One region of the Cupriavidus sp. KK10 genome, then DNA from elsewhere that is predicted to be linked to it. Evidence: riboswitches for the same ligand, from Rfam matches in the RefSeq annotation. Region 1 holds a riboswitch; the other holds the start of a gene.
The links. Region 1 has a riboswitch for glycine ahead of KB879_RS20010 (D-amino acid dehydrogenase). Riboswitches for the same ligand answer to the same signal wherever they lie in the genome.
Positions count from the first base shown of each region.

Region 2: linked by a shared signal. The riboswitch ahead of gcvT (glycine cleavage system aminomethyltransferase GcvT) and the one ahead of KB879_RS20010 (D-amino acid dehydrogenase) in region 1 are both predicted to bind glycine.

Region 1 covers NZ_CP073677.1:4,288,837-4,296,268, reverse strand. Annotated here, with positions in the region: gene KB879_RS20035 (tripartite tricarboxylate transporter substrate binding protein) at 1-229, shown strand, start outside; gene KB879_RS20030 (tripartite tricarboxylate transporter substrate binding protein) at 291-1,280, shown strand; gene KB879_RS20025 (hypothetical protein) at 1,306-1,809, opposite strand; gene KB879_RS20020 (sialidase family protein) at 1,806-3,026, opposite strand; gene KB879_RS20015 (TonB-dependent receptor) at 3,052-5,382, opposite strand; glycine riboswitch at 5,539-5,637, shown strand; glycine riboswitch at 5,638-5,756, shown strand; gene KB879_RS20010 (D-amino acid dehydrogenase) at 5,768-7,081, shown strand; gene KB879_RS20005 (branched-chain amino acid ABC transporter permease) at 7,161-7,432, opposite strand, start outside.
Region 2 covers NZ_CP073677.1:6,512,941-6,520,372, reverse strand. Annotated here, with positions in the region: gene KB879_RS30470 (L-serine ammonia-lyase) at 1-1,090, opposite strand, end outside; gene gcvP (aminomethyl-transferring glycine dehydrogenase) at 1,239-4,169, opposite strand; gene gcvH (glycine cleavage system protein GcvH) at 4,270-4,650, opposite strand; gene gcvT (glycine cleavage system aminomethyltransferase GcvT) at 4,739-5,866, opposite strand; glycine riboswitch at 5,965-6,090, opposite strand; glycine riboswitch at 6,112-6,199, opposite strand; gene KB879_RS30450 (glycine zipper 2TM domain-containing protein) at 6,274-6,501, opposite strand; gene KB879_RS30445 (UvrD-helicase domain-containing protein) at 6,785-7,432, shown strand, end outside.

The DNA of each region.
Region 1 (7,432 bases):
CTATGAATGGAACGCGGCTTTCCTGCCCGCCGCAACGCCGGACCCGATCGCAGCGAAGCTCGCTGACGCCCTGCAGAAAGTCATGACCAGCCCCGAGATCCGGCAACGCGTGGCCGAGCTGGGCGGCGAGGTCGTGGCTGCGCCGCCAGCACAGGCACGGCAATTCATCGACGGGCAGACCCGGCTATGGGCCAAGGTCATCCGGGACGGCAACATCAAGCCCGAATAGCACCCGCCAGCACCGCCCCTGCCCCACCACGGCCCAGCTACAGAACCTTCAGGAGAAAAACATGACCTCGATCAATCCCCTTCGCCGCCATCTGCTCAAGACCACCGCCGCGCTGGGCGCGTGCGCGCTGGCGCCAACGCTGGCGCGTGCCCAGGCCTGGCCGGCCAAGCCGATCCGGCTGGTGGTGCCGTTCGCGCCGGGCGGCAGCTCGGAGATCGTGGCGCGCTCCACCGCGGCGGAGCTGACCAAGCTGCTTGGCGTGTCAGTCTTCGTCGAGAACAAGCCCGGCGCGGCCGGCAATATCGCGATGGGCGAAGTCGCGCGCGCCGATGACAACCACACGCTGATCCTCGGCCATATCGGCACGCTGGCGGTCAATCCGTTTATCTTCCCGAAGCTGCCCTACGACCCCATCAAGGATTTCCGCGCGATCTCGCTGCTGTCGAAGGTGCCGAGCCTGTATGTGGTCCACCCCGACGTGCCCGCGAAGAACCTGAAGGAGTTCGTGGCGCTAGCCAAGAGCAAACCCGGCAAGCTGAACTACGGTTCGGCCGGCAACGGCAGCGCCGGCCACCTGGCCTTTGAATACCTGAAGGCCGCGACCGGCACCTTCATCACCCATGTGCCGTATCGCGGCAGCGGCCCGCAGATCACCGACCTGCTGTCGGGGCGGCTGGACGCGGCCGCCGTCGGCGCACCGGCGATCATCCAGTTCATCAAGGCCGGCAAGTTGCGCTGCATCGCCACCGGCACGACCCAGCGCATTCCCCAGCTGCCTGACGTGCCGACGGTTGCCGAACAAGGCTATCCCGGCTTCGAAATGACGCAATGGTATGGCCTGCTGGCACCGGCGTCTCTGCCCCAGGCGGCCGCCGACAAGCTGGCGGACGCCACCGTGAAAGCTGTGAAGAGCAAGTCGTCGGTCGAGCGCCTGAGCGCGGATGCGGCGATTGTGGTGGGCGACACGCCGGCGGAGTTCTCGCGCTTTATCGCGCAGGAACAGCAGCGTTGGAAGCCGATCATTGCGCGCGCGGGGATCAAGCCGGATTGAACGGGCAGCCGCTCCCGGCGCAGCCTCAGCCGGCGATGCCGGCCCAGCGCAGGTGCTTGCCCCAGTCGGCGTCGCTGATCACGCCGGACACGCCCTGCCGCTGGCCATCGGCGCGATAGAAGTAGGTGCGCGGCATCTCGCCCATCCAGTCCGGATCGACCGCATAGCGCAACCGCTCCTGCGGCTCGTGCCCGAACACCCACGCGTTGCGCGTCAGCCTGACGCGCTGGAGCAGTTGCTGCACCTGTGGCAGCGCGTCGGGGTTGTCCGTCGCCAGCGTGACGACGCGCAGGTCCCGGTGCTGCGCGCGCAGCTTGCCGATGGCGTCGAAGTTGCGCTTGCAATAGACGCAGTCGAGCGACCACACCACCAGCACAAAGGGCTTGCCCTGCTGGCTGGCTGCCAGCTGGGTGGCGCTGGCCGATGCGAACACGGCGACGCGCTCGGCCGGCGCACTGCCGGCATTGGCGGCAGTCATCGCCAGGGTCAGGACGGCAGCGGCGAGCAGCTTGCGGCGGGATGGCATCATGCGCCCTCCTTGCCCAGCGGGAACACCTGGAAGCCCTCGGCCTCGGTACGCCACAGCACGTAGGCGCGGCCCGCATGCTGCAGCAAGTGCGGCTGGTCCGAGTCGCGCTCCGTGCCGGCAAGCTTGCGCGTCTGCCAGGTCTTGCCGCCGTCTTGCGACAACATCGCCGACAGGCGTGTCTGCTGGCCGTCGAACGATTTCCAGGTCACCGCGATCTCGTTGTCCTTCAGCGCGACGATATCGGCATGCTGCGCGCGCGGGTCGTCCAGCGGGCGCTGTGCCAGCAGCTTGCCGTCCTTCCAGCGCCCCACCGAGACCGTGGGCTTGCCTTCGCGCACGTTGAACCAGACCATATGCACCGTGCCATCGGGCGCCACCGAAGCGCCGGGGCCGTGGTGCGGGCAGGCGTCGATGCGCCAGTCGTCGAAGGTGGCGCGCTGCATCGGCGTGGCCCTGCCGTCGGTGCCCAGCAGCGCCAGCGCGTGGTCGCGCGCGTTGGGCGGGAATACATGGCGCCACAGCGCCAGCATCTTGCCGTCAGGCGTGGGCGACAGCGCGATGCGGCAGCATTCGCACGACTGGTCGGCGATCTTGTAGTCGGCCTGGAAGGTCTTGCCCTGGTCGGCCGAGACCGCGTAGTAGACCGCGGCGCCGGCGTACGGCTGCTTGCGCGCCTCGGCGGCAACCACGTCGCGCTTGTCGATCCAGCTGACGAAGACGCGCCCGGCGTTGTCCACCGCGATGGCGTCGAAGCGGTGTGCGATCTGGTCGCGGTTGGCATGCACCGTCAGCGGTTCGGCAAAGGACTTGCCGCCATCGGTGGAGCGCGCAAAGCGGATAAAGCCGGTCCACGGCTTGGGCAGCGGCTGGGTCCAGGTGACGTAGATCTCGCCGTCGCGCCCCGCGGCCACCTTGGGCCGGCTTTCGTGATCGGCGGCAACCTGCTCCGGCACGCTGTTGACATGCTGCGCCGGCCCGAAGCTGCGGCCGTAGTCGGTCGATGCACGTACCGCGACGTAAGGGCCGTCCTTGTAGGCGACCCACAGCTTGCCCTCGCGATCGAAGGCCGCGCCGGTGCCCAGCTCGCTCATCTTCGCGGTCTTGGCCTGGCTGCCGTGGCCGGCGTGATCGCCGTGCGTTTGCGCGGTCGCGGCCAGCGCGGCGCCGGCCATCAGCCCGGCAACGATCAGACGGAAACTGGGGCAAACGCCTTGCATGGGTGTGGTCAGCCTGTTCACGTGCTCAGAAGGAAAGTTTCGCCTCGGCGTAGAACGTCCGGCCCGGATACGGGTGGTAGACGTAGTAGCGCTGGTCGGTGAGGTTGTCGATGCCAAGCCCGAGGCGCACGTTCTTCGCGGGCCTGTACGTCACCTTGACGTCAAAGGTCAGGAAGCTGCTGGTGCCGCCGAAGGTGTCGGGATTGACGTCGGAATTGTCGAGCGTATTGTACTGCCGCCCCGAATAGGTCATGGCCAGCGTGCCGGCCCAGGCCGGCGTGATGCGATAGGTTCCCATCAGGTTGGCCCGCCACTTGGGGATGCGGTAGAAGTACTTGCCCACCGAGGCCGGGTTGTTGGCGTTCTCAAGCGTCTTCGAATGGTTGTAGGCCCCGCTGGCCGACAGGTCAAAGCCGCTGACGAACACATCGCGCGCGTCATAGGCCAGCTCGATGCCGCGGGTGCGCACGCGGTCGACGTTCTGGAAACTGGTGACAGTCGGGAATACCGTGGTGTTGGTCTGGCTGACCAGGGCATCGCGGATATCGTCCTCATACACCGAGACCCGGAAGTACGACGAATCCAACGTGCGCTCGAAGGTCAAGTCCTTCGAGAACGACCGCTCTGGCCGCAGGTTGGGATCGATGTTGATCAGCGCGGTCCCGGTGATGCGGCCCTGGAACAGCTCGCTGACAGTCGGGTAGCGATAGGCCTGGCCCAGCGACAACCGGCCCAGCCAGTCCTGCCCGAAGGCCTTCTCCAGCGCCAGCTTGGGCGACCAGTTGGATTCGCTGCGCACCGGGTAGCCGATATCCGCGCCGGGCTGGCTGCGGCTGCCGTCATAGGCACGCCAGTGTTCGTAGCGCAAGCCGGGGATCAGCTTCCAGTCCTCGGCAAAGTACCAGGCGTCCTGCGCATACAGCGCCTGGGTCTCGGTCTTGCCGGCAAAGGCGTTGTTGAAGGCGGTGATGGTGGCCGCCTGCCAGTCCGAGGTGTTGTAGGTGGTGTTGCTCAGCCGGTAGTTGTCGTAGTGATAGCCGAACGTGACCCAGTGCCCGCCCTGCAGCTGCTGCGGGCGGTAGTCGGCCTTCAGGTCGAGCGTGCGCCAGCCGGTGCCGTCGCCATAGGTCACCGTGCCCGGCCCGCTGCCAACGGTGTTGGCGCTGCGGCTGATGTCCTTGCTGACGTCGAACAGCGACGCCACGCCCGAGAAATTCCAGCCGGTCTCGTTGCGCGTGCGCAGCGACAGGCCATAGAGCCAGCGCGCGTCCTCGCCATTGCTCGGGGCAAAGGCGTTGGCGGGAATCACATACTCGTAGCCGCCGATATTCACTGGACCGTTCGACACCACGTTGCCACTGGCATCGCGCAGGTAGCTGCCCGTGGCGCTGGAGCGGTCCTGTTGCCAGTAGGCGGCAGTGAACTGCGCCTGCAGGGTATTGGTGATGTCGTAGCCAAGCTTGAGCTTGAGCTGGTCCTGCACGGTATGCGTGACGCCCTCGCTGTTCACGCCCATCACCACGCGGTCGCGGCCGGTCTGGTCCTGGTCGAAGTGGGCGCCGGTGACCGGCTTGTCGGCGGAAGTGGCACGGGCCGTGGAGCGCGCCGCGGTATAGAAGCTCAGCGGCTGGCTCTTGCTGTCCTGCCGGTCCACGCTGACCAGCCACGAGAACGGGCCGACGCGGTCGCCCACATAGGCGTTGGCGTGGACCCCGTTGAAGTTGTCGTGCGTGCCGTACAGGCTGAAGCGCTGCGTGAACAGCTGCACGCTGGCATCGCCCTCGAACTTCTCCGGCGTGCGCGTGGTGATCAGCACCGTCGCACCCAGCGAGTTGCCGGGATACAGCGCCGAATACGGGCCGTACAGCACACCCATGCGCTCGATCTCAGCGCTGTTGACCAGCGACCAGCGCGGCGGGAAGCTGAAGTCCGATCCCAGCAGGTTGGACAGCAGCAGGCCGTCCGCATAGACCAGCCCCCGCGCCGACTGGCGCGAACTGGTGCTGCGCACCGAGATGATCGAGTTCATATCGCCGATGAAGCGCTTGCGTACGGCGAGGTTGGGCGCGTATTTGAGGGCGTCTTCCGTGTTCACCACATTGAAGTCGGCCATGCGGCGGCTGCTGATGCCGTAGGCCGGCGAGGGCGTGTTGGGCGGTATGGCCGGCGTCTCGCCGCGCTCCGACTTGGCCGAGACCACCACCTCCTGCAGCGGCTCGAGCGCGTCCACCACCTGGGCGGCGGCGACGGCGGGGCCCATCAGTACCGCCGAAACGGCCAGTGCAATGCGATTTTTCTTCACTGGAAAGCCTTGTTGTCGTCTTTTTTTTTGGCTCACTCCACCTGAGCGCAGCATACGGCGCTTCTCCCCGAGAGCGAGCGCTGACATTTTATGGGGCATGGGGACGCAGGCCGATGCGACATAGCGACGCGGGCGGCAGGCCGCCTAAGTGTTAACCCGCATATCCAACGTCGGACCTTGTCACTACATTGCCCCGATTGGCGTCAAGCCAATGTGATGCAGGGAGAGACTATCGCGGCGCCCGCCGCGCACAGCGCCGAAGGAGCAACCGCCCCGGAAACTCTCAGGCAAAAGGACCGGCATCACCAGTCAGTGCACTCTGAAGAATGCCGGACGCTATCGTCCGCCGGCATACCGAAGGAGCAAGCGTACCCCGCCCTGGCGGCCGGGTGTCGTGAATCTCTCAGGTCCAGAACAGAGGGGGCGTCCGCCACGCATATTGCGTCCGGGCTCCCACCATCGACGTTCCTGGAACCTGCAGATCATGAAATCAATCGCTGTCATCGGCGGTGGCATCACGGGTGTCACCACGGCCTACGCGCTGGCCCGGCGCGGATTCTCCGTCACGCTGTTCGAGCGGCACCGCTATGCCGCCATGGAGACCTCGTTCGCCAACGGCGGCCAGTTGTCGGCCTCCAACGCCGAGGTCTGGACCCACTGGTCGACCATCGTCAAGGGCATGAAATGGATGCTGCGCAACGACGCCCCGCTGCTACTCAATCCCCGGCCCAGCTGGCACAAGCTGTCCTGGTTCGCCGAGTTCATCGCCGCGATCCCCCACTACCGCCGTAACACCATCGAGACCGCGCGCCTGGCCATCGCCGCGCGTGAGCACCTGTTCGACTGGGCGGCGCAGGAAGGCATCGATTTCGACCTGAAGAAGGAAGGCATCCTCCATATCTACCGCGACAAGGCCGGCTTCGACCATGCCGGCCGGGTCTCAGCGCTGCTGGCGCAGGGCGGGCTGGAGCGCCGCGCCGTGACGCCCGAGGAGATGCGCGCGATCGAGCCGACGCTGGCCGGGTCCTACTATGGCGGCTATTTCACCGAGAGCGATTCCACCGGCGACATCCACAAGTTCACCAGCGGCCTGGCCGCGGCCATCGATCGGCTAGGCGTGCGCTGCCTGTACGGCCAGGACGTGCGGGCGGTGAAGACCGACGGCAGGCGCGCCACCGTGACCGTTCAGGACGGCGCCGACACGGCCAGCTCCACCTTCGACGGCGCCGTGATCTGCGCCGGCACCGCCAGCCGCGCACTGGCTGCGGGGCTGGGCGACCGCGTCAACATCTATCCGGTCAAGGGCTATTCGATCACGGTCAACCTGACCGATGAAGCCAGCCGCGCCGCGGCACCGGTGGTGAGCCTGCTCGACGACGAAACCAAGCTGGTCACCAGCCGCCTGGGCGACGACCGCTTCCGCGTGGCCGGCACTGCCGAGTTCAATGGCTACAACCGCGATATCCGCGCCGACCGCATCCGCCCGCTGGTGGAATGGGTGCAGCAGTGCTTCCCCGGCGTCAGCACGCGCAGCGTGGTGCCTTGGGCCGGGCTGCGGCCGATGATGCCGGATATGCTGCCGCGTGTGGGGCGCGGGCGGACGGCATGCATCTTCTACAACACCGGGCACGGGCACCTGGGGTGGACCTTGTCGGCGGTGACTGCGGATATGGTGGCGGGGATTGTCTACCAGCATCTCGGCGCGAAGCTGGCAGTCGCGCCGGGTGCGTCGCTGGCATTGGCCAAGGCCTGAGCCTGAACTTGCAGATGTTTTCCCCCCTCTCCCATTTAGGGGAGAGGGGAGAGAACTAGGGGCATGGACGGGTTTCGCCTCATTCGGGTCCGCGCCCCAAACTCCCCACAATCCCCTTGCGGAAAGTCAGCACGCACACGATGAAGATGATGCCCGTCACCATCGACACCGATTCACCGAACCCGTTGAACCAGTCGATGCCCGTCACCGCCGCAAGGTAGCCGCCCAGTTCGCCAAGCTTGTTCTCCAGCGCGATCACAACAAACGCGCCGATAATCGGCCCGGTGAGCGTGCCGAGGCCCCCCAGCAGCGTCATCAAGATCACCATGCCGGACATCGACCAGTGCACGT
Region 2 (7,432 bases), 2.2 Mb from region 1:
CGCCCTGTACCGCCGCCAGCGCGCCGGCGGCCATCGAGCAGGCCACGCCGACTTCGCCCTGGCAGCCGACCTCGGCGCCGGAGATCGACGCATTGAGCTTGTACAGCAGCCCGATCGCACCCGCGGTCAGCAGGAAGTCGACCACGCCTTGCTTGTTGGCGCCCGGCACGAAGCGGTCGTAGTAGTGCAGCACCGCGGGGATGATGCCGGCCGCGCCGTTGGTAGGTGCCGTGACCACGCGCCCGCCGGCGGCGTTCTCTTCATTGACGGCAATGGCGTACAGGTTGACCCAGTCCATCACTGAGAGCGGGTCCGACAGCGTGCGCTCGGCGCGCTCGGTCAGGCTGCGGAACAGCTCGGGCGCACGGCGCTTGACCCTGAACGGCCCCGGCAGCTCGCCGTCGGTGCGGCAGCCGCGCGCGACGCACGCCTGCATCACGTCCCAGATATGCAGCAGGCCGCTGGTGACTTCCGCCTCGCTGCGCCAGGTCAGCTCGTTCTCCATCATCAGCCGCGCGATGCTCTTGCCGCTGGCGCTGGCCATCTCGAGCATGTCCTTGCCGCTGCGGAACGGGTGCGGCAGCTGCTGCGCGGCATTGAGCACCTGTGTATTGGGTGCGCCCGCGGTCACGACGAAGCCGCCGCCGACCGACAGGTAGCGCGCCTCGCGCAGCGATGCACCGCTGGCGTCGAAGGCATGGAACTTCATGCCGTTGGGATGCTCGGCCATGGCCTCGCGCCGGTAGAAGGCGATGTGCTCCTTCTCGACGAAGGGCACAATATGCTTGCCCAGCAAGGACAGCTCGCGGCTCGCGCGCAGCGCGGCCAGGCGCGTGTCGATCGTATCGGGGTCGATGGTGTCGGGCGCCTCGCCCATCAGGCCGAGGATCACGCCCTTGTCGGTGCCGTGGCCCTTGCCGGTGGCGCCAAGCGAACCGTACAACTCCACGCGCGCGCTGGCCACCTGCGGCAGCAGGCCATCGCGCTCAAGCCCCTGCGCAAACATCAGGGCCGCGCGCATCGGGCCCACGGTATGCGAGCTCGACGGGCCGATACCCACCTTGAACAGATCGAAAACGCTGACTGCCACGGGAAGTCTCCAGGATGTCGATGGCCCGCGCAGGGCTCTTGTCGTTTTGCAGCCTTCGCTCAGAACGGGCGCCGCACGGCGCGGCGCCCTTCATATCGAGCATAGCGCTTTGGCGGGCGCCCAGTGCCGCGGGCGGCCCGTCTGAAGCTCAGTCGACCACGTAGTCGCTGACCGGCACGCAGGCGCAGAACAGGTTGCGGTCGCCGTACACGTTGTCGGCACGGCCGACCGGGGGCCAGTACTTCTGCGTGCGCAGCGATGCCACCGGGTACGCGGCTTCCTCGCGCGTGTACTTGTGGGTCCACTCATCGGCGGTCACGACCGCGGCGGTGTGCGGCGCGTGCTTGAGCGGGTTGTCGTCGCGGTCGAAGGTGCCGTCGGCAACGCGGCCGATTTCCTGGCGGATCGCGATCATCGCGTCGATAAAGCGGTCCAGCTCGTGCAGTGCCTCGCTCTCGGTCGGCTCGATCATCAGCGTGCCCGGCACCGGGAAGCTCATGGTCGGGGCGTGGAAGCCGTAGTCCATCAGGCGCTTGGCCACGTCTTCATTGCTGATGCCGGTGTCCTTCTGCAGCGGGCGCAGGTCCAGGATGCACTCGTGCGCGACCAGGTCGTGCTGGCCGGTGTACAGCACCGGGTAGTACGGCGCCAGGCGCTTGGCCACGTAGTTGGCCGCCAGGATTGCGTTCTCGGTGGCGGCGGTGAGGCCGGCCGAACCCATCATTGCGATATACATCCACGAGATCGGCAGGATGCTGGCCGAGCCGAACGGCGCCGCCGACACGCCGCCGATGCCGCGGTCGTCACGGCGGTAGCCGACGCTGTCCTGGTTGGGCAGGAAGTCCGCCAGGTGCGCACCGACCGCGACCGGGCCCACGCCCGGGCCGCCGCCGCCGTGCGGGATGCAAAAAGTCTTGTGCAGGTTCAGGTGGGAGACGTCGCCGCCGAACTGGCCCGGCGCGGCGGTGCCGACCATCGCGTTCATGTTGGCGCCGTCGACATAAACCTGGCCGCCGTGCTGGTGCACGATCTCGCAGATCTGCTGCACGCCCTGCTCGAACACGCCGTGCGTCGACGGGTAGGTGATCATGATAGCCGCCAGGTTCTTGCTGTGCTGCTCGGCCTTCTTCGCCAGGTCCTGCAGGTCGACGTTGCCGTCCTCATCGCAGGCCACCACCACCACCTTCATGCCGGCCATCTGCGCCGACGCCGGGTTGGTGCCGTGCGCCGACGACGGGATCAGGCAGATGTCGCGATGGCTCTCGCCGCGGCTGGCGTGGTAGGCGTGGATGATCAGCAGGCCCGCGTACTCGCCCTGCGAGCCGGCGTTGGGCTGCAGGCTGACCGCGGCGTAGCCGGTGGCGGCACACAGCATGGCCTCGAGCTGGTCGATCATCTCGCGGTAGCCCACGGTCTGGTCCAGAGGCGCGAACGGGTGGATCTGGCTGAACTCGGGCCACGTCACCGGGATCATCTCGCTGGTGGCGTTCAGCTTCATCGTGCACGAGCCCAGCGGGATCATGGTGCGGTCCAGCGCCAGGTCCTTGTCGGCCAGCATGCGCAGGTAGCGCAGCATCTCGTGCTCGGCGTGGTGCGTGTTGAAGACCGGGTGGGTCAGGTATTCGCTGGCGCGTGCCAGTGCCGCCGGGAAGGCGTCCTGCGCGACGGCCTCGAGCTTGTCGAAGTCCAGTTCGGCGGGCAGCGGCTTGCCTTGCGTGAACACTTCCCACAGCGCGACCACGTCGGCGCGGCTGGCGGTCTCGTCCAGCGAGATGCCGACGCGCGTGGCGCTGATATGGCGCAGGTTGATGCCGCGCGCGGTGGCCGCGGCATGGATCGCATCGGTGTTGAAGCCGGTTTCCAGCGTCAGCGTGTCAAAGAAGCTGGCGTTGGTGCGCGCGAAGCCCAGCGCCTGCAGGCCGGCGGCCAGCGTCGCGGTCAGGCGGTGCACGCGCTGCGCGATGCGCTTCAGGCCCTGCGGGCCGTGGTAGACGGCATACATCGAGGCCATCACGGCCAGCAGCACCTGCGCGGTACAGATGTTCGAGGTGGCCTTCTCGCGGCGGATATGCTGCTCGCGCGTCTGCAGGGCCAGGCGATAGGCCTTGTTGCCCTGCGCATCGATGGTCACGCCCACCAGGCGGCCCGGCATCGAGCGCTTGAAGGCGTCCTTCACCGCCATATAGCCGGCGTGCGGGCCGCCGAAGCCCAGCGGCACGCCGAAGCGCTGCGAGTTGCCCACGGCCACGTCGGCACCCCATTCGCCGGGTGCGGCGATCAGCGTCAGCGCCAGCAGGTCGGCGGCAGCCACCACCAGGCCGCCGGCCGCGTGCACGGCATCGGCGATGGCGCCGTAGTCGTTGACGTCGCCGTTCACGCCCGGGTACTGCAGCAGCACGCCGAAGGCGTTGGCCGCGGCGGCCTCGGCGGCGGGGCCGACCTTGACCTCGATGCCCATCGGCAGCGCGCGCGTGCGTACCACTTCCAGCGTCTGCGGCAGCACGTCGTCGGCCACGTAGAAGGTGTTCGAGTCGTGCTTGTTCACGCGCTGCAGCAGTGTCATGGCTTCGGCCGCGGCAGTGCCTTCATCCAGCATCGACGCATTGGCGATGTCCAGGCCGGTCAGGTCGGTGACCATCTGCTGGAAGTTCAGCATCGCTTCCAGGCGGCCCTGCGAGATTTCCGGCTGGTAAGGCGTGTAGGCGGTGTACCAGGCCGGGTTCTCGAAGATATTGCGCAGGATGACGCCGGGCGTGACGGTGTTGTAGTAGCCCTGGCCGATAAAGCTCTTCAGCACCTTGTTCCTGCCTGCCAGGCCGCGCAGCTTTGCCAGCGCGGCTTCCTCGCTCAGCGGCTCGGTGAACTCGCCCATCGGCATGCCGTCGCGGCGGCGGATAGCGGCGGGGATGACGGCGTCGATCAGCGCGGCGCGGTTGTCATAGCCGAGCACCTTCAGCATGTGCTGCTGTTCGGGAGTATCGGGGCCGATATGGCGGGCGGCGAAGGCGTCGCGCGCCTCCAGTTCGGCCAGCGTGGGCCGGGTTACTTGGGCGGCGTTCATGGGAAGCGGGGCGTTCATTGGCAAGAACCTCGTGGGGTGCGCGCCGGCCGGTGGTCAGCCGGGACGGCGCGCGTCAGTCTGCAGTGGCCGGTCCATCGTTGGACCGGCGCCGCCGGCGTCAGGCGCCGACGCTGGCCTTGTAGGCGTCGGCCGACATCAGGCCGTTGACGTCGTCGCCGTTGGCCGGCTTGAGCTTGAACAGCCACGCGTCGAAGGCGTCGGCATTGACGCTTTCCGGCGCGGCCGTGGCGGCCTCGTTGACGGCGATCACTTCGCCGGCCACCGGGGCGTAGATGTCAGAAGCGGCCTTTACCGATTCGACCACTGCCAGCGCGTCGCCGGCACCGACCGACTTGCCCACTTCGGGCAGTTCCAGGAAGACGATGTCGCCCAGCGCGTCCTGCGCGTGGTCGGTGATGCCGATGGTGAGCGTGCCGTCGGCTTCGACGCGTACCCACTCATGCGACTCGGTGTACTTGAGGTCAGCGGGGAAATTCATGGAGGTTCTCCGGATACAGATCTGTTTCTTGTTGGGTGATGCCTGCCCGGCAAGCGCCGGCAGGCGAGGGCGACCGTTGGTATGAGCCTCAGCTCACGAGTGCCTTGCCATTACGCACAAACGGCAGTTTAACCACAGTCGCGTTGAGTTTGCGGTCGCGGATCTCCACCTGCACGGTATCGCCCACGGCGACATCCTTCGGCAGGCGGGCAAAGGCGATGGACTGCGACAGCGACGGGCTGAAGGTGCCGCTGGTGATTTCACCGTCACCGGCCGGGGTGATCACTTTCTGGTGGGCGCGCAGGACGCCGCCTTTGTCACGCAGGATCAGCCCGAGGAATTGCTGGCGCGAACCGGCCGCGCCCAGTGCCGCCTTGCCGGTGAAATCGCGCTCGCTCTGCAGGTCCACCGTCCAGGCCAGGCCCGCATCCAGCGGCGAGGTGTTGATATCCATGTCCTGGCCGTACAGGTTCATGCCGGCTTCCAGGCGCAGGGTGTCGCGCGCGCCCAGGCCCGCCGGACGCACGCCGGCGGCGTTCAGCTTTTCCCAGACGGCGGCAACGTTTTCGGCCGGCACCACCAGCTCGAAGCCGTCTTCGCCGGTGTAGCCGGTGCGGGCCACCATGATCTCGCCGATGGCCGGGTCCTGGACCACGGCGGCGTTGAAGGGCTTGAGCGTGTCCGACGGCTGGGTCGAGGGGAAGGTGCTCCACACCGTGGTGCGGGCGTTGGGCCCCTGCACGGCGACGATGGCCAGAGGCTGCACGCCTGCAGGCGCAACATCTTCACGGCGCGGCGTGATGGTCACATCGCTGCCGGTGGCGGCATTGCGCGCGCGGATCCATTCGATGTCGCCCAGCGCGGTGCTGGCGTTGACGACCAGGCGGAAGCGGTCCTCGGCAAAAAAGTAGACGATCAGGTCGTCGATCACGCCGCCTTTCTCATCCAGCATGCAGGAGTAGAGCGCCTTGCCCGGGGTCTGCAGCTTGTCGACATTGTTGGCCAGCAGGCCGCGCAGGAAGCTGCGGGTATTGGCGCCGGTGAGGTCGACCACGCACATGTGCGACACGTCGAACATGCCGGCGTCGGTGCGCACGGCATTGTGTTCTTCGATCTGGGAGCCGTAGTTGACCGGCATGTCCCAGCCGCCGAAATCAACCATGCGGGCGCCGAGGGCGCGGTGGATGGCGTTGAGGGGCGTGGCCTGGAGCGTCATGGAATCCTCGGGGGCAATCTCGGTTGGCGAAAACAAAAAAGGGCCATCCGCCGCAACGCTCGCCGCGCCTGAATGTGGCGTAGCAATCCGCTGCGGCGGATGACCCCTCTGTCCTCGATACCTGAGAGATTACAAGGCGGATCCTGCAGGACCCCATCCTCGTGCGCCCCTTCGGTGGGCACGCTCGCCACGAATGGCGGGTGCCGCTCTCCAGAGTGCGGCATGCATCGTGTGCATATTGCATGCCGATCCGATCGGTCCGTGGTGCCTGAGAGTTTTCGGGTGATACCCCTTCGGCGGCGCAGGCGATGCGCGCTCTCCCGGTCGGATGCGCGCAATGTACGGGAGGCCCCGGCCTTTGTCAAACCGGCCAGGGAGCCTGCCGTACCTGTCGCTGCGGGTCTGGCTTACTTCTTCTTGTCGTCGGTGACAACGTTACCGATCACGCCGCCCACGGCCGCGCCACCCAGCGTACCCAGCGCACTGCCTTCGGTGAGGATGGCGCCGCCCACGGCACCCGCGCCCGCGCCAATGGCGGTATTACGCTGCTTCGGGGTCATGTCCGCGCAACCGGCAAAGGCCGCGACGGTCGCGCCGATCAGGGTCACCTTGGTCAAAGTCTGCAGGGTTTTCATTATTGGCTCCGGTGTGATGATTCAAGCATGTCACCCCTGCCGCGCAGGCCGGGGGGACATATCAGTTAGAGCGTTGCGTTGCGCGATTGGCTCCGGCCTTTACGAAGTGTTACGCCAGTGACACAACCGGCCCTGTCAACGCGGTTTGCGCTGACTGACCTGCCGCGGCCAGCGTGTTAACATCGTCAGCTTTGCCGCCGAGCCCGTTTTTGGGGTGCCGGCGTGTCCCGCCTGGCCTTCCGCTGTTCCTGCTGATTTCCCCGCCTCCAACCGCATCCCTCGCATGACCCATGGCCTGAACCCCGCCCAATCTGAAGCCGTCCGCTACCTGGACGGCCCTTGCCTGGTGCTGGCCGGGGCGGGCTCCGGCAAGACCCGGGTGATCACGCAGAAGATCGCGCATTTGATCGAGGACAAGGGTTTCGAGCCGCGCCATATCGCCGCCGTCACCTTTACCAACAAGGCCGCCAAGGAGATGCAGGAGCGTATCGGCAAGCTGATGGAGGGCAAGACCACGCGCGAGGGCAAGCGCATCCCGCTCAAGCAGCTGACGGTCTGTACCTTCCACTCGCTCGGGGTGCAAATCCTGCGCATGGAGGCCGAGCACGTGGGCCTGAAGCCGCAGTTTTCGATCATGGATTCGGATGATTGCTTCGGCCTGATCCAGGAGCAGCTGGGCACCACCGACAAGAAGCTGATCCGCGGCGTACAGGGCACGATCTCGCTGTGGAAGAACGGCATGGTCGATCCGGAGGCAGCGATCGCGCAGGCCGCCAATGCCGACGAGCACCAGGCCGCGCTGGTCTACCGCAACTACGTGGCCACGCTGCACGCCTACCAGGCGGTGGATTTCGACGACCTGATCCGCCTGCCTGCCGAGCTGTTCGCGCGCAATGAAGCCGTGCAACTCAAGTGGCAGAACCGCCTGCGC